3 regions of the Peribacillus sp. NPDC096622 genome follow, and region 3 is predicted to be linked to each of the others. Evidence: riboswitches for the same ligand, from Rfam matches in the RefSeq annotation. Region 3 holds a riboswitch; each other region holds the start of a gene.
The links. Region 3 has a riboswitch for S-adenosylmethionine ahead of ACIQYG_RS09275 (YezD family protein). Riboswitches for the same ligand answer to the same signal wherever they lie in the genome.
Positions count from the first base shown of each region.

Region 1: linked by a shared signal. The riboswitch ahead of mmuP (S-methylmethionine permease) and the one ahead of ACIQYG_RS09275 (YezD family protein) in region 3 are both predicted to bind S-adenosylmethionine.
Region 2: linked by a shared signal. The riboswitch ahead of mtnK (S-methyl-5-thioribose kinase) and the one ahead of ACIQYG_RS09275 (YezD family protein) in region 3 are both predicted to bind S-adenosylmethionine.

Region 1 covers NZ_JBIWES010000004.1:235,637-246,020, forward strand. Annotated here, with positions in the region: gene glpT (glycerol-3-phosphate transporter) at 66-1,427, shown strand; gene aspA (aspartate ammonia-lyase) at 1,699-3,129, opposite strand; gene ACIQYG_RS09995 (asparaginase) at 3,153-4,142, opposite strand; gene ACIQYG_RS10000 (helix-turn-helix domain-containing protein) at 4,373-4,747, shown strand; gene ACIQYG_RS10005 (hypothetical protein) at 5,315-5,482, opposite strand; gene mmuM (homocysteine S-methyltransferase) at 5,731-6,693, opposite strand; gene mmuP (S-methylmethionine permease) at 6,683-8,077, opposite strand; SAM riboswitch class I at 8,161-8,263, opposite strand; gene ACIQYG_RS10020 (flavin reductase family protein) at 8,499-9,107, opposite strand; gene ACIQYG_RS10025 (alpha/beta hydrolase) at 9,126-9,734, opposite strand; gene ACIQYG_RS10030 (ring-cleaving dioxygenase) at 9,734-10,384, opposite strand, start outside.
Region 2 covers NZ_JBIWES010000004.1:383,186-393,569, forward strand. Annotated here, with positions in the region: gene ACIQYG_RS10725 (pyridoxal phosphate-dependent aminotransferase) at 69-1,241, opposite strand; gene ACIQYG_RS10730 (carbon-nitrogen family hydrolase) at 1,341-2,123, shown strand; SAM riboswitch class I at 2,195-2,348, shown strand; gene mtnK (S-methyl-5-thioribose kinase) at 2,427-3,629, shown strand; gene mtnA (S-methyl-5-thioribose-1-phosphate isomerase) at 3,644-4,690, shown strand; gene ACIQYG_RS10745 (LCP family protein) at 4,844-5,731, opposite strand; gene ACIQYG_RS10750 (lmo1851 family serine protease) at 5,850-7,307, opposite strand; gene deoD (purine-nucleoside phosphorylase) at 7,589-8,293, opposite strand; gene ACIQYG_RS10760 (YozD family protein) at 8,526-8,696, opposite strand; gene ACIQYG_RS10765 (hypothetical protein) at 8,875-9,582, opposite strand; gene ACIQYG_RS10770 (ATP-binding protein) at 9,736-10,384, opposite strand, start outside.
Region 3 covers NZ_JBIWES010000004.1:69,720-80,103, reverse strand. Annotated here, with positions in the region: gene pdxS (pyridoxal 5'-phosphate synthase lyase subunit PdxS) at 1-155, shown strand, start outside; gene pdxT (pyridoxal 5'-phosphate synthase glutaminase subunit PdxT) at 157-756, shown strand; gene ACIQYG_RS09290 (SDR family NAD(P)-dependent oxidoreductase) at 901-1,647, shown strand; gene ACIQYG_RS09285 (TetR/AcrR family transcriptional regulator) at 1,821-2,408, shown strand; gene ssuE (NADPH-dependent FMN reductase) at 2,596-3,129, shown strand; SAM riboswitch class I at 3,409-3,517, shown strand; gene ACIQYG_RS09275 (YezD family protein) at 3,674-3,817, shown strand; gene ACIQYG_RS09270 (phosphoadenylyl-sulfate reductase) at 3,987-4,703, shown strand; gene sat (sulfate adenylyltransferase) at 4,733-5,881, shown strand; gene cysC (adenylyl-sulfate kinase) at 5,925-6,524, shown strand; gene ACIQYG_RS09255 (nitrite/sulfite reductase) at 6,541-8,166, shown strand; gene ACIQYG_RS09250 (DUF3906 family protein) at 8,187-8,402, shown strand; gene cobA (uroporphyrinogen-III C-methyltransferase) at 8,422-9,198, shown strand; gene ACIQYG_RS09240 (sirohydrochlorin chelatase) at 9,198-9,959, shown strand; gene ACIQYG_RS09235 (NAD(P)-binding protein) at 9,940-10,384, shown strand, end outside.

The sequences.
Region 1 (10,384 bases), 170 kb from region 3:
TTTTATGTGTCATCATCATACTTTACTTAATTAGGTTCAAAAATATCATATTTAGGAGGAATTGGATGCTCAAATTATTTAAGCCAGCTCTACCAGTTGAAAGATTACCGGAAGGAAAAATAGATTCTGAATATAAGAAACTCAGATTACAAGTTTTCATCGGTATCTTCATTGGTTATGCAGCGTATTATTTAATTCGTAAAAACTTTTCCATGGCGATGCCATATTTAAAGGAGGAAGGCTTTACAACTGGAGAGCTGGGTCTTGCATTATCAGCTATCTCGATTTCATATGGGATAAGTAAGTTTGTTATGGGAACCGTGTCAGACCGAAGTAACGCGAGGTATTTCTTGCCAGTAGGTTTGATACTTGCTGGAATCGTCAGCTTACTTATGGGACTTGTTCCATTCTTCACATCATCGGTTACAATCATGTTTATCATGTTATTCATTAATGGGTGGTTTCAAGGGATGGGCTGGCCTCCATCAGGGAGAGTCCTTGTTCACTGGTTCAGTGTAAGTGAAAGAGGAGGGAAAACGGCAATATGGAATGTTGCCCACAACGTGGGTGGTGGCTTAATGGCTCCACTGGCAATTGCAGGTGTTTCCATCTTTGCAACATTTATGGGTTCTTCATATGCAGGTTATGAAGGAATTTTTATACTACCTGCTCTAGTTGCCATATTAATAGCAATCATATCATTTATCTTAATACGTGATACACCACAATCAGTCGGATTGCCACCTATTGAAGAGTATCGTAATGATTTTCCAAATAAAATGAAAAAAACGTTTGAGACAGAACTGACAACAAAAGAGATATTATTTAAATATGTATTAAATAACAAATGGGTCTGGGCGATTGCGATTGCAAACATCTTTGTTTATTTCGTGCGTTATGGGGTACTTGATTGGGCACCAACCTATTTAAGCGAAGAAAAAGGCTTCAACATGGACGAGTCCAGTACGGCTTATTTCTTATACGAATGGGCAGGCATTCCCGGTACTTTATTATGCGGCTATATCTCTGATAAAGTTTTTAAAGGACGGCGGGGACCGGCGGGGGTTGTCTTTATGCTAGGAGTATTAATCGCAGTCCTTGTTTACTGGTTTAACCCTGCAGGCAACCCAATGATTGATATTATATCCCTAATTGCGATTGGATTCTTAATTTATGGACCTGTAATGTTAATAGGTCTGCAAGCACTGGATTTAGTTCCTAAAAAAGCTGCAGGCACTGCAGCAGGACTGACTGGCTTATTTGGATATTTAGGTGGATCTGTAGCTGCTAATGCTATTATGGGATATGTAGTTGACTTTGCAGGCTGGAATGCAGGTTTTACATTAATTACGATTTCTTGTGTACTTGCAGTAGTGGTATTTGCATTTACATGGAATGTTCGAGGACAGGAAGTAGTAAAGGGCTAACACAGGCATATTATTGAGCTCAAGCTTCCCAATCCCCCCTAGATATATTCTAAGGGGGATTGGTTTTCCATGAATAGTTTAACCCCTCCATGATTAGATCGGTAAAAATAACTGAATATTCAGCTCAGATACCCATAAGCAGCTTACGGACGGTTGGTTGGCATACCATAAATGTATAAAAAAAATGACTATGCCTTTATACCAACGGTCCTAAAGGCATAGTCATTATATCAAAAATCATAAAGATTAATGTTTTCTACCAATATACTGGTTATTGCCGATCAAAAAGAGAAGCTCCCGCTATTCCGGGTTTTGTCATCTCATAAGGGTTTAGAATCAGATCCAATTCCTCTTCTGTCAACACATCATATTGTAAACAAAGTTCGCGAACTGATTTCCCTTTCAATATCGCTTCACGGGCAATACGTGAAACCACTTCGTACCCAAGATGCGGATTGACTGCTGTAATCACTCCAACACTTTGTTCGACATAATCTTTTAAATGTTGCTCATTAGCCTCAATGCCTTCTAAACAATAATCTGTAAAGACATTGAAAGCATTGTTCATAATGCTGATTGATTGCAACAAATTGAATACAAGCACTGGCTCCATTACGTTCAACTCTAGTTGTCCTGCTTCTGATGCTAAGCAAATCGTATTATCGTTCCCGATCACTTGGAAAGCGACTTGATTAATTAATTCCGGCATTACTGGATTTACTTTTCCTGGCATGATGGATGAACCTGGTTGGCGGGCTGGAAGTGTGATTTCTCCTAATCCCGCTCTCGGACCTGAAGCCATCAAACGTAAATCATTAGCAATTTTAGACATATTCATCATACATACTTTCAATGAAGCTGACACTTCAGTATATGCATCCGTATTTTGGGTTGCATCTACTAAATGCTCTGCTCCTACAAGCGGCAAGTTACTGATTTCAGCTAAATATGTAACAACATTTTCAATGTAACGCGGATCTGCGTTCAATCCCGTTCCCACTGCTGTTGCTCCCATATTCACTTCATATAAATGTTGACGTGATTGACTGATTCGTTTTATATCCCGGTCCAACACGCGACTGTAAGCCTCAAATTCTTGACCAAGGCGAATCGGCACTGCGTCCTGAAGATGTGTGCGTCCCATTTTGATAACATGATCAAATTGTTTTGCTTTATCCTTTAAAACCCCACTCATCTTGGTCATTGTTTGTAACAATTGCTCCAAAAGTCGTAGTGTTGATAAATGAATGGCAGTTGGGAATACGTCATTTGTTGATTGTGACATGTTAACATGGCTATTTGGACTAACATGCACATAATCACCTTTGTTGTGCCCCATAAGTTCTAACGCACGGTTGGCAACGATTTCATTAATGTTCATATTCATCGAAGTACCCGCACCGCCTTGAATTGGGTCAACGATGAAATATTCATGCCACTTTCCATCGATCACTTCTTCAGAAGCTTTGACGATAGCGCTTCCAATACCATCATATAACCGTTTGGTATCCATATTCGCTAAAGCGGCCGCTTTTTTAATCATGGCTAGTGCACGAATCATTTCTTCATTGACTTTGTAACCGGTAATCGGAAAATTTTCTACTGCGCGTAAAGTTTGTATTCCATAATAAACATCTGCCGGAATTTCCTTTTCCCCAAGAAAGTCTTTCTCGATTCGGTATGTTCTCTCTTCTATCAACATTTCCTCTTGCCCCTTTGTTTGTTCTAGAATGTAATGTCCTCTGCAATCGGTGTTTCCATCATTTCCTTCACTTTTTTAGGATCCCGCGTCTTAGCTAATATCCACATCAGCTTCGGAACGATGGCTTCTGTATTCATATTTCTGGAACGAATGATGACATTCTTGTTCACTTTCCGTCCCACTTCGTAAATATCCATATCTTCCCCTTCTTCTAAACATTGGGTAGTGATGACTACGGATATTCCACATTGTACTAACTCATTCAATTTCTCTAAAATATTTCTTCCTTGGAATGGAATACCACCGCTTCCATAACTTTCAATTACGATTCCCCGACAATGATTTTTCAGAAAATCAAAGAATTCAGGCTTAATACCGGGATGCAGCTTGACCAAGGCAACTTCAGTACATAGGGAAGCATCTAACTTAGCTTCCTTATTCTTTGGTGAATGAACTGGCTTTAGATACTCAATTTTATCTTTGAATATGGTAGCAATATAAGGATAGTTAATACTTTCAAACGAATCATAGCTTTTCGTTCTCAATTTAATGGCCCTCGTACCCTGAATGACTCTGCCGTCAAAAACAACATATACTCCTCCAATATCTTCACAAGCAAACCGAATCGCATCAGAGATATTTCTTTTGGCATCTGTCTTTTTAAAGGCAATTGGGATCTGAGAACCTGTAATGACGATTGGTTTCCCTAAATCTTGTAACATATATGAGAGCGCAGCTGAAGTGTAAGCCATTGTATCTGTTCCATGGGTAATCACAAAGCCATCGTAATCTTGGTAGTGCTCATGGATGGATTGTGCCATTTCTGTCCAATCTTCCGGCTGCATATTTGTACTATCAATATTCATCAAAGGCTTACTATCAATCTGACATAGTAAATCCAATCCCGGTAGGTGACCTAAAATTTCGTCAGCTTTCATTTCTGGAACTAGTCCATTTTTTCCTTCTAACGATGCAATTGTACCACCTGTAGTAATCAACATCAACTTCTTCATTTTTGATTTCAACTTTTCCAATATACTACCCCCTAAAAAGCCTCCCTGTTTCACTATCACTCTAATCATCTCAGAAAAGGTTGTTTTCGCTGTAAATGTACATGTTACGCGTACACCACATGTTATTATAGTCATGTTTCATAGTGAAATCAAGCTAAAGTTATTCATTACGCGTACACTTTTTTCAAAATGATGTTATAATGGATTTATATAAAAGGAGAGTAATAATAATGATTTTAAAAAGATTGACTACATTAAGGAAGGCCAAAAGGTGGTCTTTGCAATATACTGCTGACAGACTCGGAATCGCCAAGAGTACCTATGCAGGTTACGAATCGGGCCACCGCCGCCCTTCATTAGAAACGATTAATTTATTGGCAGGCTTATATGATACATCCACTGATTACATTCTAGGCCGAGTGGATTATCCATATAAGGATATTAACACAGAGTCACCTCAAGTAATGGAATTAACGGATTTATCAGATATGGAGCTAGCTGTCGATGGAATCTCTCTTTCTGAAGAGGAAACGATTCAATTTATCGCTTTTATTAGAGCTAAACGAGAAGTGGAAATCAATCGCGATAAACAAAATGAAACATAGCAGACATTGAGTTTAAGACTTGTATTTGGGGAACGAACAGTACTTTATCAGCAGGTTCTTATACTACCTGGCATGTTTATTAAAACCGTAAAACACCGCGGCTTTCACCAATTAGGTAAGTCGGTTCTGATCAATCGTTAAGTTCGCCCTTTTTGACGCTGCACGAAACGATTTCTGGACGACAAGAGAATATACTAATAATGCCCCTTGTTTAGAAATTTAAGTTTTATTAACTATATAGAAGAAAGTCGGCTTATTAAAAGGTCATCCATCTTCATTATTCTGTTTTCTTCATTAACTTATTTCCTTTTCCATCAAGGGAAGTTTGATTTCAGTTTAATCTCCGATTTTACTCTTGGTTTATTTGCAATGAAAGAAAAAACCATGGCACAGCTCATGGTTTTCCCCCGTCTGAAAATCAAGCCCAAACAAGAAGCAACATGAAGTTGAGGTTATGTCATTAATTCATGTGCTTATATTATTGGAATACGAAATTTAATAATCCCCTTAAAGAAATGGAAAATTGCTCAATATAATGACTCAACAAATATACTGCATCTCAATATATTAAGGCATCTCATCTTCTTTTTCCCGATTTTTGAAAGCTTCATGTGTGACAATATCCTCAATCTGTTCATACTGGCGACTGTGTTCCTTCTCTTCGCTAATTCTATTATTGGGTAAATTTCCTGGATGTCCTTTTTCTTTGTGATTAAAATTTTTACCACGGCTCATAACTCATTCTCTCCTTTCTATTCATTGTTTGTATAGTTTTCCCAAGCACGAAAAAAATATGATTTAATTTCTCTTTTTACTGTTTTGCAGCAGGGTGGATTACAACCTTTTCAAATAACTCGAATCTGAAAAAAAGAGCCCCAAAAAGAACAGGAACTGCCAGATTATGACGCTTCCTGTTCTTTTTGTTTATAGGTTTACCCACTACTTACATAATTAATAAAAACATTTTTGATGACAAAGAATGGCTAGGAGGATATTACCACGGAAGGTCGCCACTTCCTTGAAATGTCTGCAATATGATCAGGAGCCGTTCTGCAACATCCCCCAATTATACGTGCCCCCGCATGGTGCCATTCTTCAGATTTCAGGTCGAGCCTGTTACATGATTCTTGACCATGCCATGTTTTAGTTTCTGGATTATATGATTCACCGGAATTCGGATAAACGATAATTGGTTTATGCGTGTTTGCACGCAACACCTGTATGGCTTCCGTGATAATTGATACAGGCGCACAGTTAATGCCAATTGCGGCAATTTGCTCACTGTCCCCAAACAATCTGGTACAGTCCTCCAGCAATGTACCATCACTTATCGCTTTTTCATTTTTCAAAGAAAAGGATAGCCAAGCGTAAACTTCTGGATAATCTTTCAATAATGAATGTAATACTTTTGCTTCTTGCAGGGAAGGAATCGTTTCAAATGCTAAAATGTCAGCTCCTGCTTCAATCAAAGCTGATATTCGCGAGCGATGAAATGCCGCTAACGTTTCATCTGAAACACCATAGTTCCCTACATACTCTGACCCATCTGCAAGATAAGCCCCATAAGGTCCAACTGATGCAGCAACCAATGGCTTAGGTCTAATCGTTTGATATTCTTCCTTCCAAAATTCATCTCTTGCTTTTCTTGCAAGTAAAACCGTTTTCCGGATTAGATCCAATGCCTCTTTTTCTTGTATTCCGCGGAGGGCGAAACCTTCAACTGTTGCTTGGTAGCTTGCCGTTATCGCACAGTCAGCACCAGCTCGAAAGTAGTCAGAGTGAACCTGGTAAATCACTTCTGGATTTTCAAGTAATACTCGTGCAGACCACAGGGGATCGTCCAAATCACACCCATGCCTTTCAAGCTCTGTAGCTAAAGCCCCGTCCAAAATCATGACTGAATGATCTCGTAAGATTGTTTCAATTGGGTTAATTTTATTCTTCATGATTTACTCCTCTTTTCTTATAAGTTTGTGTCAGATAATAACTTCCATAGCAAAACAAAATAAAAGGAATGCCACAATATAATGCAATTCTTTGTGTAGGATCAAATGCAATTCCTATGCAAGAAGCAAGACATAGCATAAAAGAAACGATTGGTACGAGTGGATATAATGGTGTATGATAAGCCAAATCATTGACTGAGTTTCCTTCGTTTATATATCGTCTGCGAAATAGGAACTGTGACGCGCTGATACTCATCCAAACCATAACCACGGCTAGTCCAGAAATGGATACAAGCACTATGTATACAGTATCCGGTGCAATAATACTCGAGAAAAGTGATAGAACACCGCCCAACATACTGAAAAGGACTGCATATACCGGAACACCCCGTTTTGTCAATTTTGCAAATATTGGTGATATAGTTTTCTTATCTGCAAGTGACCAAAGCATCCTGGATGAGGCATATAGTCCTGAGTTTGCAGCGGACAAAATGGCCGTCAATATAACAAAGTTCATAATATCCGCTGCATATGGCACTCCAATTCGTTCTAGAACGGCAACAAAGGGGCTCTCTAATACGCTTGCATCCGAAACAGGCAATAATGCGGATAATACAACGATGGTTCCTACAAAAAAGATAATCAATCTCCATAATGTCATACGGATTGCCTTTGGTATCGTTTTTTCTGGATTCACAGTTTCCCCAGCTGCAATTCCGATTAATTCAGTTCCAGAAAATGCAAAATTCACCGCGAGCATCGTCATTAGAATGGCAAAGGCACCATTTGGAAATAAACCAGCACTTGTAAAATTGGAAAATAACGGAGCTGATTGTGCGTTAATTATTGGAATAAAACCTACCATTGCCGCAGCTCCCAGAATAATAAATATTACGATAGCGAATACCTTTATAGACGCAAACCAGAATTCGGATTCAGCGAAAAACTTAACGGTCCATGCATTTAATGCCAAGACCAAAATGGCGAATAGAGCACTCCATATCCAGACACTGATTGATGGAAACCATCTCTGCATCAACAATCCTGCAGCCGTGAATTCCGAACCTAGTGCAACAGTCCAGGTTAGCCAATACAACCAGGCTACTGTATACCCTGTCCCTGGTCCGATGTATTTGGCTGCGTAACTATGAAACGCACCTGTCTCGGGCATATGCACTGACAGTTCACCTAGACATAGCATGACAAGATAAACCACTAATGCACCAATCAGATACGAAAGGATGGTGCCAAACGGACCAGCCTGGTGAATCGTATAACCCGAACTTAAGAATAAACCAGTACCAATCACCCCGCCAAGCGATAGCATTATTATATGCCGTGCTTGCATTTGCCTTTGAAAATCATGCTTCCTTTTGTTCTCCATTCTTACTCTCCTTAATCTTGCATCCAGAAAAAACGAAAACGCACTCTAAAAAAGAGTGCGTTACTGACAAATAAACACGTACGGTCTTATCTATCAAGGTTTCACCCCCTGGAATTAGCACAGTGTCTTTGTGGACCTGCTGCTGAGGTTTCATAGGGCCAGTCCCTCCACCTCTCTGGATAAGAAATTATTTTTTTTATAACTTTATCAATCTATAAAAAAATTGTCAAGTTTTGTTTCGTAGTGTAAAGACTTCCATTTAATTACTAATGTTCATGGCGCCTGCGTCATTAATATTAAAATGATTGCTTATTTTTGGAACTTTCGCGTAATAAAAATTGCAAATAAAGCTAACCGGGATCATATTGGTTTTTAAAAAATGACGACATCTTATAAGATGTCGCCATTTTTATCTTTTTCCTTAAGGACGTTCTATTTCAAATAATTCCCCTAGTTTTGTATAGGTATGACCTGCTAATCTTGCTACAGGTTTTAGCCCATTCTGATCAATTCGGCCATTATGGTAAATATCTTGCTCTATATGATAGCAGACTATTTTCCCTATCAGTAAATCACAACCAGGTTCATTCTTGGAACCTGCCAATGGTATCGATTGCTCTAATGTACATTCAAAACGTACCTTCGCTTCTAGCAATCCTGGTACGGATACCTTATCACTAACAGTCGGCGTGAAATTAGTAAGACCCAATTCACTTTCGTCAGATGGGAGTTCCTTTGCCGTTCGATTTGCATCAGCAACATTATTTTCATCAGTGATATGAACAACGAATTCACCTATTTGAATTGCATTACGGGCTGTGTCCTTTGAAACTCCTTTTTTCCGTTGAACAGAAATGGAAATCATCGGAGGGTTTGAACTAACTATGTTAAAAAAGCTGAACGGCGCTATATTGATCGTACCGGTTTCGGATTGTGTCGTAACCAGCGCAATAGGTCTAGGTATAATGCTTCCAGTCAAAAACTTATAATTATCCCGTTCAGTCAGACTTTCAGGATTAATAGAAATCATCTTCATTCCCTCTCATTCTTATAAAAATTTCTTTTGAAACCAGGAACCTGCTGCCTCAACCTCTGAACGTGTTAACTGATGACCGTGATTTTCCCACTGAACTTCAACTGTAGCGCCAGCTTGCAGTAAAAGTTGATTAAGTTCATCAGTTTCTGCTGCCGGGCAAATCGGATCGTTTTTTCCTGCAGCAATAAATACAGGAATATCCGAGAGGGAAGGCAAAGCGATCCCTCGTCTAGGAACCATTGGATGATGAAGAATCGCTCCTTGTAATGCCCCCTCGTAATGGAACAGCAAACTTGCCGCTATATTTGCACCATTGGAATAACCTAATGCCACCACTCTGTCACGGTCGAAGTCATATTTTCCGGACGCCAATTCCAAGAAGTCATAAAGTTCCTTCGTTCGGAAGATCAAATCCTCTTCATCAAAAACCCCTTCAGCTAACCGTCGGAAATAACGAGGCATTCCGTTTTCAAGTACATTTCCCCGTACGCTCAATATGGATGAACCAGGTGAAACCATTTCCGATAATGGCAAGAGATCTGTTTCCGTTCCTCCAGTGCCATGTAAAAGCAATAGTAACGGAGCTTCTGGATTACTTCCTTTTTGAAAAATATGTTTCATCATTTATCCTCCTCTAGTACTCTCGGCACTGCCGGCAGTAACGTTTTTTCCATAACTTCCCGTTTTTCTTCCAACCATGGCGGCAGCATTAATTTACTGCCCATCGTTTCCTTCGTTTCATCATGAGCAAAGCCAGGTGGATCTGTGGCAACTTCAAAGAGTATGCCTCCATCTTCCCTGAAATAAATGGCATCGAAGTATTGACGGTCTGTAAAGGGTGTCACACCATAGCCATGGTTACCGATATGCTCCCTCCATTCTTTATGATCTTCATTATCGCTCGCACGCCATGCAATGTGATGGACAGTTCCCACTCCGATTTTACCGTTTGGTAAAACCGTTTTTTTAACATCGATCAAATTTCCAATATCCGATGTGGATCTGAAGCGGATGAAATCTCCCTCTTCCCCAATCTTTTGCAAGCCCATCACTTCCACTAATAGTTCCATCGTTTTGATCGGTTTTGACGTCAATAATACAGCACCGCCGAATCCCTTGACCGCCTTATCAGCTGGTACACCGCCGAATGACCACTCGCTATTTTTACCTTCTTTACGCTCAACCAGTTCAAGTTGCAAACCATGTGGGTCTTGGAATTCCAGATATTCCTCACCGAAACGTGAAACCTTTTCAAAGTCTATGTTAAACTT
Region 2 (10,384 bases), 310 kb from region 3:
ACAGGTAATCCCTACTTTGTCAATAAGTTTAACTATTTAAATGTGTATAAATCGGATATCTTATTGCATTAAAATAAGTTTAATGTTCGTATCCGTTCCACAGCCTCTTGCAGCCGTTCTTCCGAAGTCAGTAGCCCTACCCTGACGTAACCTTCGCCAAATTCACCGAAACCATTCCCTGCGGCAACAGCTACATGGGCATGCGTTAATAAATAGTCCGCAAAACTCTCGGACGTAAAACCTCCAGGTACTTTGAGCCAGGCAAAAAACGATGCCGCAGGCGCTTTGACATCCCAGCCGATTGCCCTCAATCCCTCAATGAAAACATTCCTTCGCCCCTCGTACATCTTCACTAACTGCTCTACACTGCTCTGTGAATCAAGTAAAGCGCTTGCCGCAGCTTCCTGTATCGCCGGGAAGAGACTCACATAAAGATGGTCTTGTAATAGTTCAAGAGCTTCTATTACACTTTTATTGCCCACTGCGAAGCCGACTCTCCACCCTGCCATATTGTATGTTTTCGATAGAGTGTATATTTCAACTCCTACATCCTTCGCTCCCTCCGCCTGGAGAAAGCTTTTCGGTTTTTTTCCGTCGAATCCTATTGCCCCATAGGCGAAATCATGGACCACACAAATTGAATGTTCTTTTGCAAAGGAGACGGTTTCATCAAAGAAACTTTCAGTGGCAGAAGCGCCTGTGGGATTATTCGGATAATTCAAGAACATCATTTTGGCTTTATCAAGAACTTCTTTATGTATGTCATCGTATTTCGGAAGAAAATCATTTTCTTCTGTCAAGGGCATCAGTTCGGTCTTTGCCTGGGCTAAAACAACACCGGAAAGATAATCCGGATAGCCGGGATCTGGAACAAGGATCGTATCACCTGGATTCAATAAACACTGCGGCAGTTCGACAAGACCCGCCTTTCCCCCGAAGAGAATCGCCACTTCACTATTCGGATCCAGCTTGACACCGTATTCTCGTTCATAAAAGACGGCAGCAGCCTCTTTTAAATATTGATGTCCCCGGAATGGCGAATATTTATGATTAGTCGTTTTTTCAGCTGCAGACTGCAAACTTTTGACGATATGTTCCGGCGTCGGCTGATCAGGGTTTCCCTGGCCTAAATTAATGACATCATGTCCTTGCTCCGTGATCGCATTGACTTTTGCGACTAGTGAAGCAAAAAACTGCTTGGGCAGGTCCTGAAGCAGTCCGGATTTTTCGAATTGCACCATTTATACACCTTCTCTGAAATTTCTTGAAATTCTAGTCACAAATGATATATGTTTATCGTAGTCTTGTAAAGCATTTTTTACATGTGGGGGTTTTAAACGATGAAGTGGAAAATAGCTTGTATTCAAATGGATATAGCCTTCGGTCAACCAGATATCAATTTTCAGGTTGCAGAACAATGGATGGAAAAAGCAGCTCGGTCCGAACCCGATATCGTCATATTACCAGAGCTTTGGACAACCGGATACGATTTGACCAGGCTGAATGAGATTGCAGATCAAGAGGCAGAAAAAACGATTGAATTTCTTAAAACACAGGCACAGAAACACCGGATTCACATCATCGGCGGTTCCATTGCGAAAAAAACAAGCAAGGGAATCTATAACACCATGCTCATCATCGATAAATATGGAAAGCTCATTAAAGAATATGATAAGCTTCACTTATTTCAATTAATGGATGAACATCATTTCCTGCAGCCAGGTGAAAAAGATGGTTTATTTACTCTTGATGAAAAAATATGTGCCGGGTTCGTTTGTTATGACATTCGTTTCCCTGAATGGCAGCGAGCCCATACCGTTCAAGGCGCGGAAGTTCTATTCGTTACGGCTGAATGGCCAAAGCCGAGACTCGATCACTGGAGAGCCTTATTGATAAGCCGTGCTATCGAGAACCAAGCCTATGTTGTAGCCGTTAATCGTACAGGTTCGGATATCAATAATATATTTGCGGGTCATTCCTTGATTATTGATCCATGGGGGAATATCGTAAGTGAAGCCGGAGAAGGAGACGAACTCTTGACAGGCACCTTGGACTTCAACAAAGTTACGGAAGCACGCAACAAAATACCTGTATTCGAAGATCGCCGTCCTGATTTTTATTAATTTACCCATTGACAAACTATTTAAAAAGTTGATATTATTTTCCCGAAGATTAAAATTTCAGAAAACATTTACTCTTATCAAGAGCAGGCTGAGGGATAAAGGCCCTATGAAGCCCAGCAACCGACTGTAATACCATTGTGAAATGGGGCGGATCCTCCGCCGGATTATTAAATCCACAGAGCACGGTGCTAATTCCACCAGAATTCATTTTCTGGAAGATAAGAGGTCCGAAGCCAAAACTTCTGCCTCTTTCTATATGAAAGAGGCTTTTTTATTCTTATTTTGAATCTGGAGGGGAAAAGAATGACTCAAAACCATTCAAATTTTAAGAGATTGACAAACGAAACAGCTATAACCCTTGCAAAAAAACTTGGGTTGGTCAATGCGGATGCAAGTTTGAAATGTAATGAAATCGGCGATGGAAACTTAAATTATGTTTTTCATATTACAGACACGGTCACAAACAAAGGACTAATAATCAAACAAGCGGTCCCTTATGCCAAGGTACTTGGTGAAAGCTGGCCGCTGACACTGAAAAGGGCAGCCATTGAAGCGAATGCGCTGATTCATTTCAGAAGTTATTGCCCCGAATTCGTACCGCAAGTCTATTATTCGGATGAACAGCTTGCCATCACAGTAATGGAGGATTTATCGTACTTGAAAATCGTTAGAACAGGATTGATCGATGGCGATTCATATCCATTGCTTTCACAGCATATTGGTGAGTATGTTGCGAAGACGGCATTTTATACATCCGATTATCATTTAGAACCCTCTGCGAAAAAGGAGGTGGCCCGACATTTCACGAATCCCGAACTCTGTAAAATCACTGAGGTCTTTATTTTCACGGATCCATTTTTTGAGGAACTCCCGGGAGATTTCGAGGTGGAATTGACAGATGCCGCCCAAAAAATATGGAATGATCAAGAAGTGATACTTGAGGTCGCCAAACTGAAACAAAGCTTTGAAACCGAGCAGGAAGCCTTGCTTCATGGAGATTTACATACTGGAAGTATATTTGCAAGTGAAACCGAAACAAAGGTTATTGATCCGGAATTCGCTTTTTATGGGCCAGTTGGTTTTGACCTTGGTCAATACACCGCCAACCTTCTCTTTCAGGCAGTAACACGCAATGGCGCCGGAAAGGAAGAGATTTTCACGCTCCTTTATGAATTTTGGAATGCCTTTGAAGAAACTTACACCGAATTATGGGAAGGCCAAAATAAAAGCCCATTTCGCCATGTGAAAGGTTATCTGCCTTATTTACTGACAAAATTCAAAAAAGATGCATTCGGTTTTGCAGGCTGCGAACTGATTCGGCGAACCATTGGCCTTTCCCATGTAGCCGATTTAAACGTCATTGAAGATAAAGAAACAAGGATCGCTGCCAAAACGGCAACATTGGAAATTGGTTCTTTTTTAATTAAAAAACGGGAGGAATTGGATGTTCCAACTATAATTGAAGCGTTGAAGCAACGTACACTGCCATCTTACTCAACCATTTAAAAGGAGACCTGCACATGACTACACTAGCACCCTTACCATATTCGGTACAATGGGATGATACCCATATTACATTATTAAATCAACAAGCCCTTCCTTCCATAACTGAATTTATTGAACTTCATTCTGTTGATGATGTATATGACAGCATTTTGACATTAAAAGTTCGCGGTGCCCCAGCAATTGGACTGACGGCAGCATTTGGTGTTGCACTTGGCGCCAAAATGGAAACAACCGCTGAATTAGGGGAATTCAAGAAAAACGTAACGAGGCATATTGAAAAACTCGCATCTTCCCGGCCAACTGCAGTCAACCTTTTTTGGGCGTTAAGGAGGATGGAGAACACCTTGCAGGCTGCGCAAAGCATTTCAACTGCCAAGGAAGCACTTGTATCGGAGGCTAAAGCCATCTTTGCTGAAGATGAAGAAATGTGCAGGAAAATCGGGGAACATGGTTTATCCCTATTCACTAGAGGAGATTCCATTCTAACGCATTGCAATGCTGGGGGAATCGCCACAGCTCGGTATGGCACAGCCTTGGCTCCCTTCCACCTGGCTAAAGAAAGGGACTTTCCGCTAAAAGTGTATGCATGTGAAACCAGGCCTGTCCTGCAAGGGGCGCGTTTGACGGCTTGGGAATTGATGCAAGCGGGGGTTGATGTCACCTTAATTTCTGATAATATGGCTGCCCATACAATTCACCAGAAACGAATAAATGGAATTATCGTCGGGGCCGACAGGATTGCGGCCAATGGAGATACAGCAAATAAAATCGGGACATTGGGATTGGCCATATTAGCCAAGCACTTTGGTATCCCCTTTTATGTAGCCGCACCATCAAGCACATTCGACCTTTCTATCGAATCCGGCACATCCATCCCGATCGAAGAGCGGAATGAAGCTGAAATCACCTTCATTCAAGGTATAAGGATCGCTCCGGAAAACGTGAAGACTTTCAATCCAGCCTTTGATGTTACACCGAATCACCTAATTACAAGCATCATTACCGAAAACGGAATCATAACACCTGATTTCTTCAAAAACATTCCGCATTTTGTTAATTGATCCAGGTTCCTTTATTGGTGATAAAAAACGAGAAGGATTTCGTATCCCTCTCGTTTCTTAAAGGTGATCGATAATGATTATTCTTGCGAGGTCTATAATACAATAATTAAATCCGAACACTTTCGATAATAAAATGGACTTCCAAAATTCTCATTATTTTGCAAAGAACTCCTGAAGTGCTTTTTTATTTTTAGTGTAGTCCATTTCCAAAACGGCTCCGGACTGGGGATATATTTCATCTTTAAAGCTTCCTTCCACTGGAACCCTTAAGGTTTCGACGGTGTCCGGGGTATGGAAGACGGCTTTTGGACCCATTTCCATTATTGTTTTCAGACCAATATCTGTATCCAAGTACGAGAGCCCTTGTTCTATGATACCAGGAAGGGCTGCCATCCCTTCGAAGGATGTGATTTGATTTATAAACGCTGTTTTTAATTGAACCATAACTTCTTGTTGACGCTCTACCCTTCCAAAATCACTTTCATCGTCATGTCTAAAACGGACATATTTCAATAATTCCTCACCGTGTAGAATATTTTTACCGACGCTTGCTTGGATGCTCATATCATCAATGATTTCCTGATCCACATTCACCGCCACCCCCTCAGGGGCAAGTAAATCGACCATCTTCACAAATCCCTGGAAGTCGATTACCGCTACATGATCGACCTTGACATCAAAGTTTTCCCGTATGGTTTTCTTGAGTAATTCCCGTCCACCATAATAATAAGCAGCATTTATTTTGTTATATCCTGATTTATTCCCGGGGATTTTCACATAACTATCACGCATAATGGAAGCCAGCTTCAGTTTCTCCTGCTCAGGAAAGTATTTTGCCAGGATAATCGCATCTGACCGAGATTTTTGCTCTCCCCTTGTGTCAACACCTATTAACAGAAATGTTTTCTCGCTTTCCTGGTTCTCTTCATTGTTTAGTTTTTTTTCCGTACCTTCATTTCCATTTTGTTTGGGTAAAGGGGCATAGGTGCAGCCTGCCAGAATCAAGATCAAGAGATATATGAACAATACCTTTTCTTTCATTACCTCACCTCATTGGAAAATTACCCCTATTCTCTGCCTAATGTTGGAATCCTATGCATGAAAACGACAAAAAAGCCTGCCAACGATAATCGTTGGCAGGCTTTTCGGGCAATATCATTTATTTTATTTCTTTCTTTAATACTTCTACCGCTTTTTTCACTTGTGTGTCGTTCTTAAGGATTTTCTCGCGGATGACCTGCATCAATTTAACGGTAGTATCATCCTTAATGGTGCCGGTTTCTTTAATTTTTTGTTCCCTTTGGAATGCTATGACAGCATTCGTGGTTGCTTCATCAAAGAATCCATCTACCTTACCTGGATCATGGCCTGCTTCCTTCAGCATCTCTTCAGCCGCTTTCACTTCACTCGAAGAATCGGATGCTTTCAATTCCTTATCGGGCGAAATGTACGGAAGGCTCGCATAATCAGGAAGCTTCACAGTAATATCCGGCTTGATCCCTTTTTTATGAATCCAATTGCCTTCAGGAGTCAACCATTTAGCTGCCGTATATTTGAAGTTAGATCCATCTTTGAAGTCTTGGGCAGTCTGCACTGTCCCTTTCCCAAATGACTTGACACCGATCAATGGAATGTCCGCAGATTCACTGACAGCCGCTGCAACGATTTCGGAAGCACTGGCACTTCCATCATCAATCAACACGACTACCGGGATTTTCAGTTCTCCATCATTCTCCGATTTATATACTTCTTTTTTCCCGCTGCGATCCTCAACTTGAAGGACCACTTTCCCATTAGGTATGAACAGGCTTGCCATTTCTATTGCTTGTTCAAGCAGTCCCCCCGGGTTTCCCCGCAAATCCAATACGAGACCCTTCATGTCCTTCTTGGACATTTCCTCAAGCGCCGTTTTCAGCTCTTGGACTGTATGTTCGGAAAAACTGGTCACTTGGATTTTTGCAACTCCATCATCAAGCATTTCCGCATAAACCGTCTCAATCGGAATTGTGTCCCGTTTAATGGTCAGCTCAATCGGTTCCGATTCACCAGCTCTTGAAATGGATAGATCAACTTTCGTACCCTTCTCGCCCCTGATTTTCAGGACAGCTTCAGAAGAGCTCAGTCCTTCAACACTTTTACCGTCCACACTTAATATAATGTCATTCGGTTTTACTCCAGCTTTTTCTGCCGGGGACCCTTTTATTGGTGAGACCACCATTATTTGTCCATCCTGCTCCTGAATCTCAGCACCGATTCCTTCAAAAGATGAAGAGATGCTCTCATGGAAACTCGACGCTTCCTTTTTATCCATATAAGCAGAGTATGGATCATCCAATGATTCGATCATTCCATTAATTGCCCCGTCAACCAGCTTTTCTTCATCAATCTCTTCATAATAGTTATCTTTTATCGTATCGTATGTAGAATACAGCTTTTCAAATTCCGCATGCTTATCCGGTGCTAATGACTCTACTTTTTCATCTCCAAAGGTCAAGGCTATTGTAGTAATCCCTGCAGTTAGAAATATGACTAAGAAAATCCCCATAATGAACGTAAACTTCTTTATTTTAATGAATTTCCCTGCCTCTTTTGGCTGTTTTTGATTTTCTTCTTCCACTGAAGCCTCACCACTTTCATTCTTCATGACGATATAAACGATTTCATTCCTATTTTATCAGCTTTCAAGCCAATCGAAAAATAATAGTTATCAAAAATAACAACTTATGACCATATGTATTTTTTTAGCAAACTTCAAATCAGGGAAAATGGTCCAAGGAAAACAGGCATCTCCTGATATTACAAAAATGCGGATACCATGGAACAAATGAGCCTGTATCCAACTGCCATTATACAGCATCACTTATTCCTGGTCACCCGCCTGTCATTTACATCCAATTATCAGTCCTGGATAGCTGCTTCCAATGCCACTTCAACCATTTCGTTGAAAGTTGACTGGCGCTCATCCGACGACGTCTCCTCACCGGTTAAAATGTGATCGGAAATGGTCAATACAGATAAAGCTTGGCGGCCAAATTTAGCAGCAAGCGTGTAAAGGGCAGCTGATTCCATTTCTATCGCAAGGATTTGGTATTTTGCCCATTTTTCCAATTCACTATTATCGTTATAAAACTGATCGGCCGTAAATACATTACCGACCTTCAATTGCAAGCCCTTAGCCGTGCCGACGTCATAAGCTTTTCTAAGTAATTCGAAATCCGCGGTCGGGGCAAAGTCCACCCCGCCGAAAGTCATGCGGTTCATTTGGGAATCGGTGGAAGCACTCATTGCAAGGATCACATCCCTGACTTTTACATCTTTTTGAATCGCTCCTGCAGTTCCAACACGAATCAGCTTCTGGACATTATAGCTATTCATCAATTCATTTACGTAAATCGAAATGGATGGGACACCCATGCCTGTACCTTGTACAGAAATTCGTTTTCCTTTATATGTCCCTGTATATCCAAACATGTTACGAACTTCATTATAAAGTTTAGCATCCTCTAAAAATGTTTCAGCAATATATTTTGCACGCAACGGGTCCCCAGGAAGTAAGACCGTTTCCGCAATTTCATTCTCTTTTGCACCAATATGTACGCTCATACGACTATGTCCTCCTTAACTTGTGGTTGAAATGATATTCAAAAACTACTATACCATATCAACCACAAGTTAGGAAAATCGAACCTTATCTGGAACTTGAAAAAATGGAAATCAGGAAAAAGACTTTTGGCACCCTTCCTAAATCGCAAACAAAACGGCGGTGGTCCGCCGTCTTTTTTTAAATGGTTAATGAAATTAAGGGAAAGGAAGCTGCTAACCGTCTTATGACAGGTTACTCTTCGACTTCTTCATCAATTATGCATTTTTCAAGAAGATATTCGAATGTGATGTCAGCAAGATCTTCAACTTCAGCTTCTGTTGGAAGATAGCCCCGTCTTATCAATTCTTGAAAAAAGAATTCCGCTATCTCTTCTGTATCAATAAAAACCTCAATTTCTCGCAAATCATCGCCCCCTTATTTAAAGGTCTATGAATGTGTAGAGACAAATATACCACTAAGGCATCCCATAATGGAAAAACATATGAATGGCCTATAGTTATCAAGTTCCATTCGTGTTCTATTTGTATGGATACTTCTATAGGGAATTTGGAAATTGCCCTTTAAAAGTTTGGGATACCTTTCACTTCGTTTGCTTCTTTTTATGATCTGGATAAATTTCCTCTGCAGCTTTTTCAATTTTAGCAAGGGCGATTTTCATGATGTGACGATATTCATCATCGCCAAAATGTTCGTAGAGCTTACAATAATCATTATATAAATCCAACAGTCCATCAATCATTTCCTTTTTTTCATCTTTTGTCATTGTCATTTCTCGCTCACCTTTACCAGGGTTGTTTTGTTTAGCAATGATAGCAAGCTCATTTTTCTTTTGAGGAAGGAGCAGACCCAATTTTTTAATGATTCCATCTGCCCGTTTGGCATCGGCAATCAAAGTCAGTTCTTCTTCATGAGCTTCAAGCCATTCACCATCAGAGATTCTTGATAACTCATAGATTACATCCTCCCAGGCATTTTCCTTATAGCGCCAAATTTCCGTTCGATAGCCGATAATCTTGAAATAATCCTGTTCATATCCATCCACTTGGACCAAGTCACCTAATAAATATTTATATTCAATATCGATTTGTTCTTTCGGATAAAGGATTTCTCCTTCATATTCATTTATCGATTGCAATGTTTTTTCGATATAAAGACCTTCACTATAGTTCACTTCATACACATAAGCACCATCGAGAAATTTCACATCGGTTATATTCCCGACTGTCCCATACATTGTTATTACGACTGTATCGCCTAATTTAAATTTCGGCTGTTTTTTTTTGCCCATAAGAGACATCCCCCAATATGGTCCTTATCGTTTGATTAGTAAATTATATGCACAAACAAACATGGAGGTTAATGGAAATAAGAGGGCATTTTGCTCATTTAGCTAATTAACCGGCCCATTTATTAAAGGGCACTACAAACAAAAAAAACCGCCTCATTTAATGAGACGATTCGTAGTGGGGATTGTGAGCGTCACTTTCGTTCCTTCGTCACGGGCGCTCTCAATTTGGAATTTCCCTTTTAATTCCTCCATTATTTGTATGCATGTCGCTACACCTAATCCGTTTCCATCCGGTTTGGTGGTATAAAAGGGCATACCGATATTTTTTAAATTCTCGGGACTGATGCCTTTTCCATCATCGCTGATCACTAACCTTATATATTGGGACACGGAATTGTGATGTAGTTCAATCCGCCCCCTTTCTTCAATGGCTTCACAAGCATTATTCAAGACATTCAAGAGAACCTGCCTTAACCGGTTCCTGTCTGAATAAACAATGACGGATTGTGTCACCCTATTAATTATTCTTACATGAGAACTCGGAATTGAGGAAGTATAAGTATCTATAATTTCATCAAGGAAATCCTTTAAATCGATTTTCTCCCATTCCAGTTGATGCGGTTTTGCCAAATCAAGAAGTTGTGTCACAAATACATTGACCCTATCCACTTCATGAAGCATGACATCGCTATATTTTTCTATCAATGATTTATCATGATCCTGGCTCTTCAATAATTGGAAAAAGCCCTTTATTGTCGTCAACGGGTTCCTGATTTCATGGGCGACACCGGCAGCAAGCTGG
Region 3 (10,384 bases):
CGGAAAAATTCGCATCAGCAATCGTTCAAGCGACTACATATTTCACCGATTATGAGTTGATTGGCAAGTTGTCCAAAGAATTGGGCAGTGCAATGAAAGGCATTGATATTTCCAAACTAGCTCCGGCAGAACGGATGCAGGAACGTGGATGGTAATATGATAACGATCGGTGTTTTAGGATTACAGGGAGCGGTTGAAGAACACTTGAACCAAATCAAAGATGCCGGCGAACAAGCGATTATAGTAAAAAAACCGGAACAGTTGCGGGAAATCGATGGCTTGATCATTCCAGGCGGAGAAAGCACGACGATGAGGAAGCTAATGGATCGTTATGGATTTATGGAACCGGTCAAAACTTTCTTCGAAGGTAAAAAACCTATTTTCGGTACCTGTGCTGGGATGGTATTGGCGGCCAATGAATTGACTGGCGATGAGGAGGCCTATCTCGGACTAATGGACATTTCCGTGAAAAGGAACGGATTTGGACGTCAACGGGAAAGTTTCGAGGCTGACCTATCCATCAAAGGAATGGAAGACCCTTATAAGGCAGTATTCATCCGGGCGCCATTTGCTGATGAAGTTGGAGAAGGTGTAGAAGTATTGGCTGTTTATGAAGAGAATGTAGTGGCTGCGAGACAAGACCATGTCCTCGTAAGTGCATTTCATCCAGAATTAACAGGTGATGGTCGCTTCCTTCAACTTTTCATTGAAATGGTGAAGACATCCGTAAGTAAGGTCGAATTGAAAACCTGCTAAACAAATGAAGCTGTCCTATTAATAGGACAGCTTTACTTTTGAAAGCTCAAAACTCTATAAAAATACATATTGCTTGAATTTACTATTCTTCACTTTTATAATAAAAAGTAAGTGATCACTTACTTATTTGAAAGGGGAATGTATATGACAGCAAGAGTTGCAATTATTACAGGGGGAGCAAGCGGTATAGGCCGAGCCACATGCCTGAAATTCGCAGCAAAAGGGGACAATGTCGTTGTTGCGGATTTTAATGAAGAAATGGGTCGGGAAACCGTTGATCAGATAACAGCTAATGGCGGAGTGGCCATTTATGTTAAAACGGATGTTTCTAAGCAGGAAGATGTTGAATCGTTAATCAATAAAGCAGTGGAAACATACGGAAGGCTCGATATCATGTTTAATAATGCCGGCATTGGTGCGGGCGGTATGATCCTAGACCAAGATATGGAAGGTTACTACAAAACGATTGGAGTGAACCAGCACGGAGTGGCCTTTGGAATCATGGCAGCAGGACGGAAAATGAAGGAACTGGGTAACAAGGGAGTCATTATAAATACCGCTTCTGTGTTTGGCTACTTAGCTTCACATGGGACTTTTGCCTATCAGGCGACTAAAGGCGCTGTAAGAATGATGACACAGACAGCAGCTTTGGAATTGGGTGCTTATGGCATACGCGTTGTGGGCATTGCGCCGGGCGGGGTTGACACTCCTATCATACAAGGTTATAAAGACATGGGAATCATCGATAAATTGAATGCAAGTCAAATGCGCGGTGAATTGATTAAGCCAGAAGCCATTGCAAATGCCGTCTATCTATTATCGTTAGAGGAAGCGGATGCGATCAATGGAAGTGTAGTCATGGTCGATGATGGCTATGCATCTTTTAAGTGATATTCATAAATAGAAAACATTGTCCCAACCAGACGATGTTTTCTATTTATGATATATGGGAATATTGAATTCTAATAGATCAAAGGTAATATTGACCGATTGATACCAGCGATATATCATGGGAAATAGATGGGTGAAACCGGTCTTATCTTTATAAAAGAAGGTTGATATTTTTGAAAAAAGGGCAGCAAACCAAAGAACGAATCATAAATGTAGCCCGGACTCTTTTTGCCACTAAAGGTTTTGACATGACAAGAACGAATGAAATTGCCTCTGCATGCAATGTTTCCGAAGCTACTATTTACAAATACTTTGACAGCAAAAAAGATTTGCTTTTGGCTACAATTACCCCTAATGAAAAAGAGGAATCCGAAGATGGGGCTAGCCATCTATCCACGGATGATCTAGTGGAGAATCATGTTGCCACCATGATAAAAAAAATTCTTGAAAATAAAGAACAGTTTTCGATATTATTTAGGGAAACACAATTCGATCAAGATATTTCAAAGCAATATGTAGATCAGATTTTCAAACCAAATGCCAGGCATATTGAAATACAGAAGAGAATAGATAGCGGAGAGATACAATATATCTCTGATATTATTTTATTTAATGTAGGGATCATTTCTTTCACATTGGCTTTATCTACACATTATGAGATCCATCAACAAAAAAAGGAGCCATATTTTACTTCTGAACGAATTAAGAGCATTGCTCAACTTTTGGTATATGGTATTCATGGGAAACAAAATCATACATAATGAAACGGTCATATTTAAGGGCATGAGCATCAAGCCGTAAATATGACCGTTTCTTTTTTCATTAAGAGTAGATGTCCAGAGTGTAAGATTTGACTTATATTTTTCAGACAATTACGATAAATGTATACTTCACGAAATGCTTTAAGAAAATTTTATCTGGAAATCATGTAACATTGGAGGGTATCAAATGAGCGATATCGTGATTTTATCAGGAAGTCCGGCTATTCCATCAAGAACGGACATTTCACTAAAACATATTCAATCATTAGTCGAAAATGCAGGATTTACTACAGCTTATTTCTCGATTACGGATTTCACAGCAGATGATTTATTCCAAGGCAAATATAATAGCGAGGATATCTCAAAGCTTTCAGAGAGAATTCAAGCAGCCAGAGGAGTCATTATAGGTTCACCGGTTTATAAGGCTTCTTATACAGGTGTATTGAAAGCCTTGATTGATTTGCTGCCAGAAGGTGCTTTTAAGGGTAAGCCGGTGCTGCCAATCATGATTGGTGGAAGTAACAGGCATCTATTGGCGATTGACTATGCGCTTAAACCATTAATTTCAATATTAAAAGGCGAGCCGCTGCAGGGGATTTATTTTGTTGATAAGGAAATAGATAAACAGAATCCAGAAAACCCGATCAATGATTTGCATTTAATTGATCGCGTCCAGAGTCAGGTTCAAGAATTTGTAGAAGCGATACAGTTAAGAAATTAATGACTTAAATAAATTAATTCCTTCTATAAAAAGACTGAACCCTAGAAATTTTTTTTAGAATAACACGAGTCAATAATAGGCTTATTAATGAAAATAGACTCATTTTTTTGGAGACTTTATCTAAAAAGACGAGTCTATTTTCGTATTTATATGAACATAAAATCATAAATTGAATAGAGTGTATAAAAATAACAGTTCATCCATAATATTAAACCAAGTTATTTTATAAGAAAACTCCATTGACAAGGATTAAATATATGTTAATATTTAAAATAATAAAACTTATCCAGAGCGACGGAGGGAATTGGCCCTTTGAAGTCCAGCAACCTGCATGATGGATGCAAGGTGCTACCTCCAACAAAATGTTGATCATTTTGGAAGATAAGGTAAAGATATTTACCTTGCGATCTTTCCATCATGGAAAGATTTTTGTTTTTTGTGAAAATTTTAGGCAGACCATAACAATGTAAGGTTGTATGGAATTATATAAATCTAAGAAATTTAAAATAAAATATTCGCGGATTTTCTTAAAGGAGGAACTGGTTTGGATAAAGAGAATCAGCTTGAAGAAATTTTTGAACGACTTCAAGAAATGCTTACTTCAATGAAATATGGATCCATTACACTTATTGTCCAGGATGGTAAAATCATTCAAATGGAAAGAAATGAAAAACTAAGAATTAAATAAGGTATCTGCTGACTAGAAAAACTAGAGGCGGGTTTAACTGATATAAAGAGAGTATTGGTTAGATTCGTCTCTTTTTCCTAGATTCAAATAACCCGGGGAATATTACAACGGGAATTGATCAACAGTTACTCTAACCTGATACAGCAAGTTTTTAGAGGGGGCTACAAAGTTGGCTGCATTAATAAACTATGAAAATTTCAATACAGGGGACTTCCCTGTATTTCCTGAAGGCAGTGAGACAAAAGGTGCTTTGGAAGTTCTGCAATGGGCGAATGACCATTACGGAGACAAACTGATTTATGCTTGCAGTTTTGGTATTGAAGGCATCGTGCTTACGGATTTATTGGCGAAGGTCAATCCTTCGGCAAAAATAGTTTTTCTTGATACAGATGTCCATTTTGAGGAAACTTACCAATTGATCGAGGAAGTGAAGAAGCGATATCCGAAGCTTTTGATCGAAATGAAGAAACCTGACTTGACGCTTGAGGAACAAGCGGCGGAATATGGCGATGAACTATGGCTTAGAGATTCCAATAAGTGCTGTAACATCCGTAAAATCATTCCGCTTACTGATGTGCTTTCAACAGCAACAGCCTGGCTTTCGGGACTGCGGAGGGAGCAATCCGAAACAAGGGCTAAGACCGAGTATATCAATAAGGATAATAAGTTCAAATCAGTTAAAATATGCCCACTCATACATTGGACATGGAAAGATGTTTGGCGCTATGCCCACAAAAATGGACTTCCATATAATGTCCTGCATGATAATGGATATCCGAGCATTGGATGTAAAACGTGTACTGCACCTGCCTTCAATGCAGATGATTTACGGTCAGGCCGTTGGCAAGGAGCTCAAAAAACGGAATGCGGATTGCATTTATCTTAAATAAATAGAAACCATAGGGGGAAATTAGCATGACAATCAGTATACCGCACGGAGGAACATTAATCGATCTTTGGGAACCAAAATATGATTTTAGTAAAATAACGAAGTCAATCGAAATCGATGAAATTGCTTTAAGCGATCTTGAATTGATAGGCACTGGTGCCTACAGCCCGATTAAAGGATTCTTTACAAAAAGTGACTATGATACAGTGGTAAAGGATATGAGGCTTAGCAGCGGACATGTATGGAGCATCCCGATTACGCTGCCTTTGACCGAAGATACTGCAGAAAGCCTCACTATAGGTGAAGAAGTAACATTAACCCATGAAGGTGAAACATACGGGGTTCTCTCCGTTTCCGATATTTACACTCCAGATAAGCAATTGGAAGCGACATTGGTATATCAAACAGATGATGAGAAGCATCCTGGAGTGAAAAATTTATATAACCGCGGGGATGTATATGTCGGCGGGGAAATAAAGTTGATCAAGAGAATAGAGCGTCCGCTATTTCAAGCTCATTATTTGGACCCAGTCGAGACAAGGAAGGCTTTCGCTGAAAAAGGATGGGAAACGGTTGTCGGTTTCCAAACGAGGAACCCTGTTCACCGTGCACATGAATATATTCAAAAGACAGCATTGGAGATCGTCGACGGCTTATTCTTAAATCCTCTCGTTGGTGCCACTAAATCAGATGACATTCCGGCAGATGTAAGAATGGAAAGCTATAAAGTGCTGCTTGATAAATATTATCCTAAGGATCGCGTCTCCCTTGCAGTTTTCCCTGCTGCCATGCGTTATGCAGGACCTAGAGAAGCCATTTTCCATGCGATGGTCCGTAAAAATTATGGTTGCACCCATTTTATCGTCGGACGTGATCATGCGGGTGTGGGCGATTATTATGGCACATACGATGCTCAAAAAATCTTCGGGAACTTTAACGCAGATGAGTTAGGAATCACGCTATTATTCTTTGAACATAGTTTTTACTGTAAAGCATGTGGCAATATGGCTTCCGCTAAAACTTGCCCGCATGGCAAGGAAGACCATGTCATCCTGTCTGGAACGAAGGTAAGGGAAATGTTGCGTAATGGAGAAATTCCTCCAGCAACCTTTAGCCGTAAGGAAGTCATCGAGGTGTTGATCGAAGGTCTTAAAAAAAATGAAGTTTATAACTGATTGGACATAAATGGAAGGGTCAAATGAAGAGGGGGATTATCAAATGAGTAAAAGTACGAATGTCACATGGCATGAGACGTCATTGACCAAGGAGCACCGACGGAAGCAGAACGGGCATGAAAGCACGGTTCTATGGTTTACAGGACTATCGGGGTCCGGAAAATCAACGATTGCAAACGCGGTCGCTAAAGAGTTATACAATCGGAATATTCGAAGTTATGTTTTGGATGGTGATAATATCCGCCACGGTTTAAATAAAGATTTAGGTTTTTCTGAAGAGGATAGAACGGAGAATATTAGACGGATCGGTGAGGTATCCAAGTTATTCGTGGATAGTGGGCAGTTCGTATTGACCGCTTTCATATCACCTTTCAGGGCAGATCGGCAGATTGTACGTGATTTACTCGAAGAAGGGGAGTTTATTGAAGTATACATAAAGTGTCCGATCGAAGAGTGCGAAGTGCGTGATCCAAAAGGGCTTTATGACAAGGCCCGTAAAGGCATCATTAAAGATTTTACCGGAATCGACTCTCCATACGAAGAACCTGAACGACCGGAAATCATTTTAGAATCCGACCAATACAGCATTGAAGAGTGCGTTGAACAGGTAATCGGCTATTTGACAGCAAAGAAAGCGATTTAATCAAGGAGGAAATGTAATGGTTTACGAAAAATTTTGGTCGGAAAATCCACTAATCGCTAAAAATAAAACGGAAATCTGGAAATTGGAAAAAGACGGCTTGAAGATATTTGATGATATTCCACATTACGCAGCAAATGGTTTTGATTCCATCCCTAAAGAGAAATGGGATATGTTCAAATGGGCAGGTCTATACCTGCAACGGCCTAAAGAAGCTGGTTATTGGATGATGCGAGTCGTAATTCCCGGAGGTATCCTGACTTATGATCAACAAATAACTCTAGCTAACATCGCTAAAGATTACGGGAGGGATGTATATGACATTACAACCCGTCAAGCCATTCAATTCCACTGGCTGACCATCGAACAAGTCCCGGATATCTTGAATCGTTTGGAAAAGGTTGGATTGACTACGGCTGGTGCTTGTGGTGATATAACACGTAATATCATCGGTAATGCACTGGCAGGCATCGATCCTGATGAACTTTTTGATACACGCGAGGTACTTTATGATGTATTTGAGTATTTCCGCCTTAACGAAGACTATTCGAACCTTCCGAGGAAATATAAAATGTCCATAAGTGCCAATATCCATAATGCTTCAAATGCTGAAATCAACTGTGTTTCATTCAATCCAGCCACTAAAGAAATTGATGGGGTAACGGAAGTTGGTTTTCATGTTAAAGTAGGCGGGGGGCTTTCCTCCGTCCCGATGCTGGCAGAGGAACTTGATTTATTCATTTTACCTGAAAAAACAGTGGAAGTGGCGGCCGCCATCACGACGATATTCCGCGACTTTGGGTACCGTGAAAAGCGTCATCGCTCGCGATTGAAATTCCTTGTCGCTGACTGGGGCCCTGAACAATTCAAGGAAAAATTGCTGGAATACACCGGTCCGCTTCCTGAAAAGGGAGAAAGTGCGGTGAAGGGATGGAATGCAGGGTATTTCTACGGCATCCATAAACAAAAGCAAGATGGTCTGAACTATGTTGGAGTCAACATACCAGTTGGTCGTCTAAATCCAGACGAAGTGATTGAGTTTGCCGAACTTGCAAAAAAATATGGAAATGGTGAAATCCGTAACTGTAATTCTCAAAATCTAATCATTCCCAATGTGCCTGATGCTAAACTTGAGAAATTAAAGCAGGAAGCCATCTTTGAAAGATTTCCATATCAACCAAAGAAATTCATTGGTTATTCCGTTTCTTGTACAGGCATCGAGTATTGCAACCTGGCGCTCGTGGAAACGAAAAACCGAATGAGGACCATTTCTGAATCACTGGACAAGGAAATAGAACTCGATGTACCTGTAAGGATGCATATGGTCGGCTGTCCGAATAATTGCGGTCAAAGAGCGATCGCCGAAATAGGGCTGCAAGGCATAAAAATGAAAAACCAAGATAAAAAGGTGGTCGAGGCTTTTGAAATATACGTTGGAGGAACGCTGAATGAGGGCGGGAAGTTCAATGAAAAACTTAAAGGAAAAGTGGAAGCTGAACAGCTCCATCAAGTTTTGAAAGAAATGATCCTATTTTTCAAAGAAACAAAACTTCTATCCGAAACCTTCCTCGATTTTGTGGAAAGGGTAGGGATAGACGAATTACAACGTAAACTTGATGATATATTAGCGAAAGTGGCCGTTTAATAGGGGAAGGTAAGCATTCCATGAATCTATACCGTTTTGAAGTTACTATCAAGGAAAAACCAATTCATGTCATCATTGTTGCCGATTCAGATGAAAAGGCGTTTGAACTTGTTGATATCGAGCTGGAAAAGCATTATTTGAAAATGCCTGAAGTGGATGACATCTCACTATATGAAAAAAGGAAAATTAAAAATGGAGCAGGTTTCGTTTTATCGGAATTCGAAACAATTCTCTAAGGGAAGGCAGGATGCAAAAATGGGGAAAGTATATCTAGTAGGAGCCGGTCCCGGAGATCCAGATTTAATTACATTAAAAGGATTAAAATGCATCCAAGAAGCTGATGTCATTTTATATGATCGACTTGTCAATAAAGAACTTTTGAATCATGCAAAAGAGGGTGTCGAGCTGATTAATTGCGGTAAACTGCCGGATTATCATTTGTTGCAGCAGGATACCATCAATCGGTTCCTCGTTAAATATGCAAAAAAGGGAAAAATAGTCACCCGCTTGAAAGGCGGCGATCCATTCGTCTTTGGAAGAGGCGGTGAGGAAGCGGAAGCCCTTGCCAAAAATGGCGTGAGCTTTGAAATCGTACCAGGAATTACGGCTGGAATCGCTGCTGCAGCCTATGCGGGAATTCCAGTTACACATAGGGACCATGCTTCATCATTTGCAATTGTTACCGGTCATCGGAAAAAAGATGAAGAGGATAATATCAAGTGGGAATCCCTTGCAAAAGGAATCGATACATTAGCCATTTATATGGGTGTTAAAAACCTGCCATATATTCAAGGAAAACTTTTGGAACATGGAAAAAGCCCAGAGACTCCGGTAGCCCTTATTCATTGGGGTACATTAACAACGCAAAAAACAGTTGTCAGTACGTTGGCTAAAGTAGTGGAAACCGCCAATAACGAACAAATTTCGAACCCTTGCATGATAGTCGTGGGAGATGTCGTCAATTTACGGGAAAAAATCAAATGGTTTGAAGGAAAACAAACCGAAAATTTGTTGGCGAATGAGGCCTTTTAATGGAAGCCATTTTATATATTTGCCATGGAAGCCGTGTTAAAGAAGCTTCAGCCCAAGCCATTGATTTTATTAAAGTTTGTATGCAAGCACAGCCCTATTCCATTCAAGAGTATTGCTTCTTGGAATTGGAAACCCCTACGATTGAAGAGGCCTACGAACGATGCATCCAAAAAGGTGCGACGAGAATATTGGCCATTCCAGTTCTATTGCTGACAGCTGTACATGCAAAACATGATATTCCAGTCATATTGAATAAAATGAAAGAACGGTATCCTGCCGTTGACTTGAAATACGGAAGGCCGATTGGTGTCAGTGAGAAAATGGTTGACATTTTAGTGGAACGGTTGGAGGAAACAAATGTAAGTGTTACGGAGGATTCCTTGGTTTTATTGGTTGGAAGGGGCAGCAGTGATCCCGACGTGAAAAGGGATTTGTCTCGATTGGCCGATTTGCTAAGGAACAGGTTTCCAAAAATCCGGGTGCAAGAGTGTTATTTGACAGCTGGCACACCAAGCTTTGGAGAAGCATTGGAATTTGCAGAGGGATCTCGATCAAACCAAGTATTTATCATTCCTTACCTATTGTTTACAGGTCTCTTAATGCAGTCGATTGAAAATAGTATAAAAAAGCTCCAAAAAAAGGGGAAGCAAAAAATCATACTTTGCCGATATTTAGGTTATCACCCAAAGATTGAACAAGCAATATCGGAACGAATTCATGAAGTGAGTGGGGAGGGAGCCTATGTATCCAATTACGCTTAATATCGAGAACAGAAAGTGTGTCATCATCGGCGGTGGTAAAATAGCTTACTTTAAAGCGGGCCCCTTATTGGAAGCTGGTGCTGAAGTTACCGTCGTAAGCCCCGAAATATGCACAGGTTTTCAACTGTTGGAGAAAGAAGGTAAGATTCGGGTCTTACTTAAAGAAGTGGAAGAAACTGACTATAAAGATGCATTTTTAATCATTGTTGCTACCAATTCTACTGAAGTAAATGAACGAGTTTACGAGAACGTATCCGAAAGTCAGTTGGTTAACGTAATCAGCAATCATGAGTTGGGTAATTTTCATATACCGGCCACATTGAATAGAGGCATGCTTTCCATAAGTGTTTCTACCAATGGAGCAAGTCCAACGCTCGCAAAAAAAATACGGAATGACCTAGGTAAAGTATATGATGAATCATATG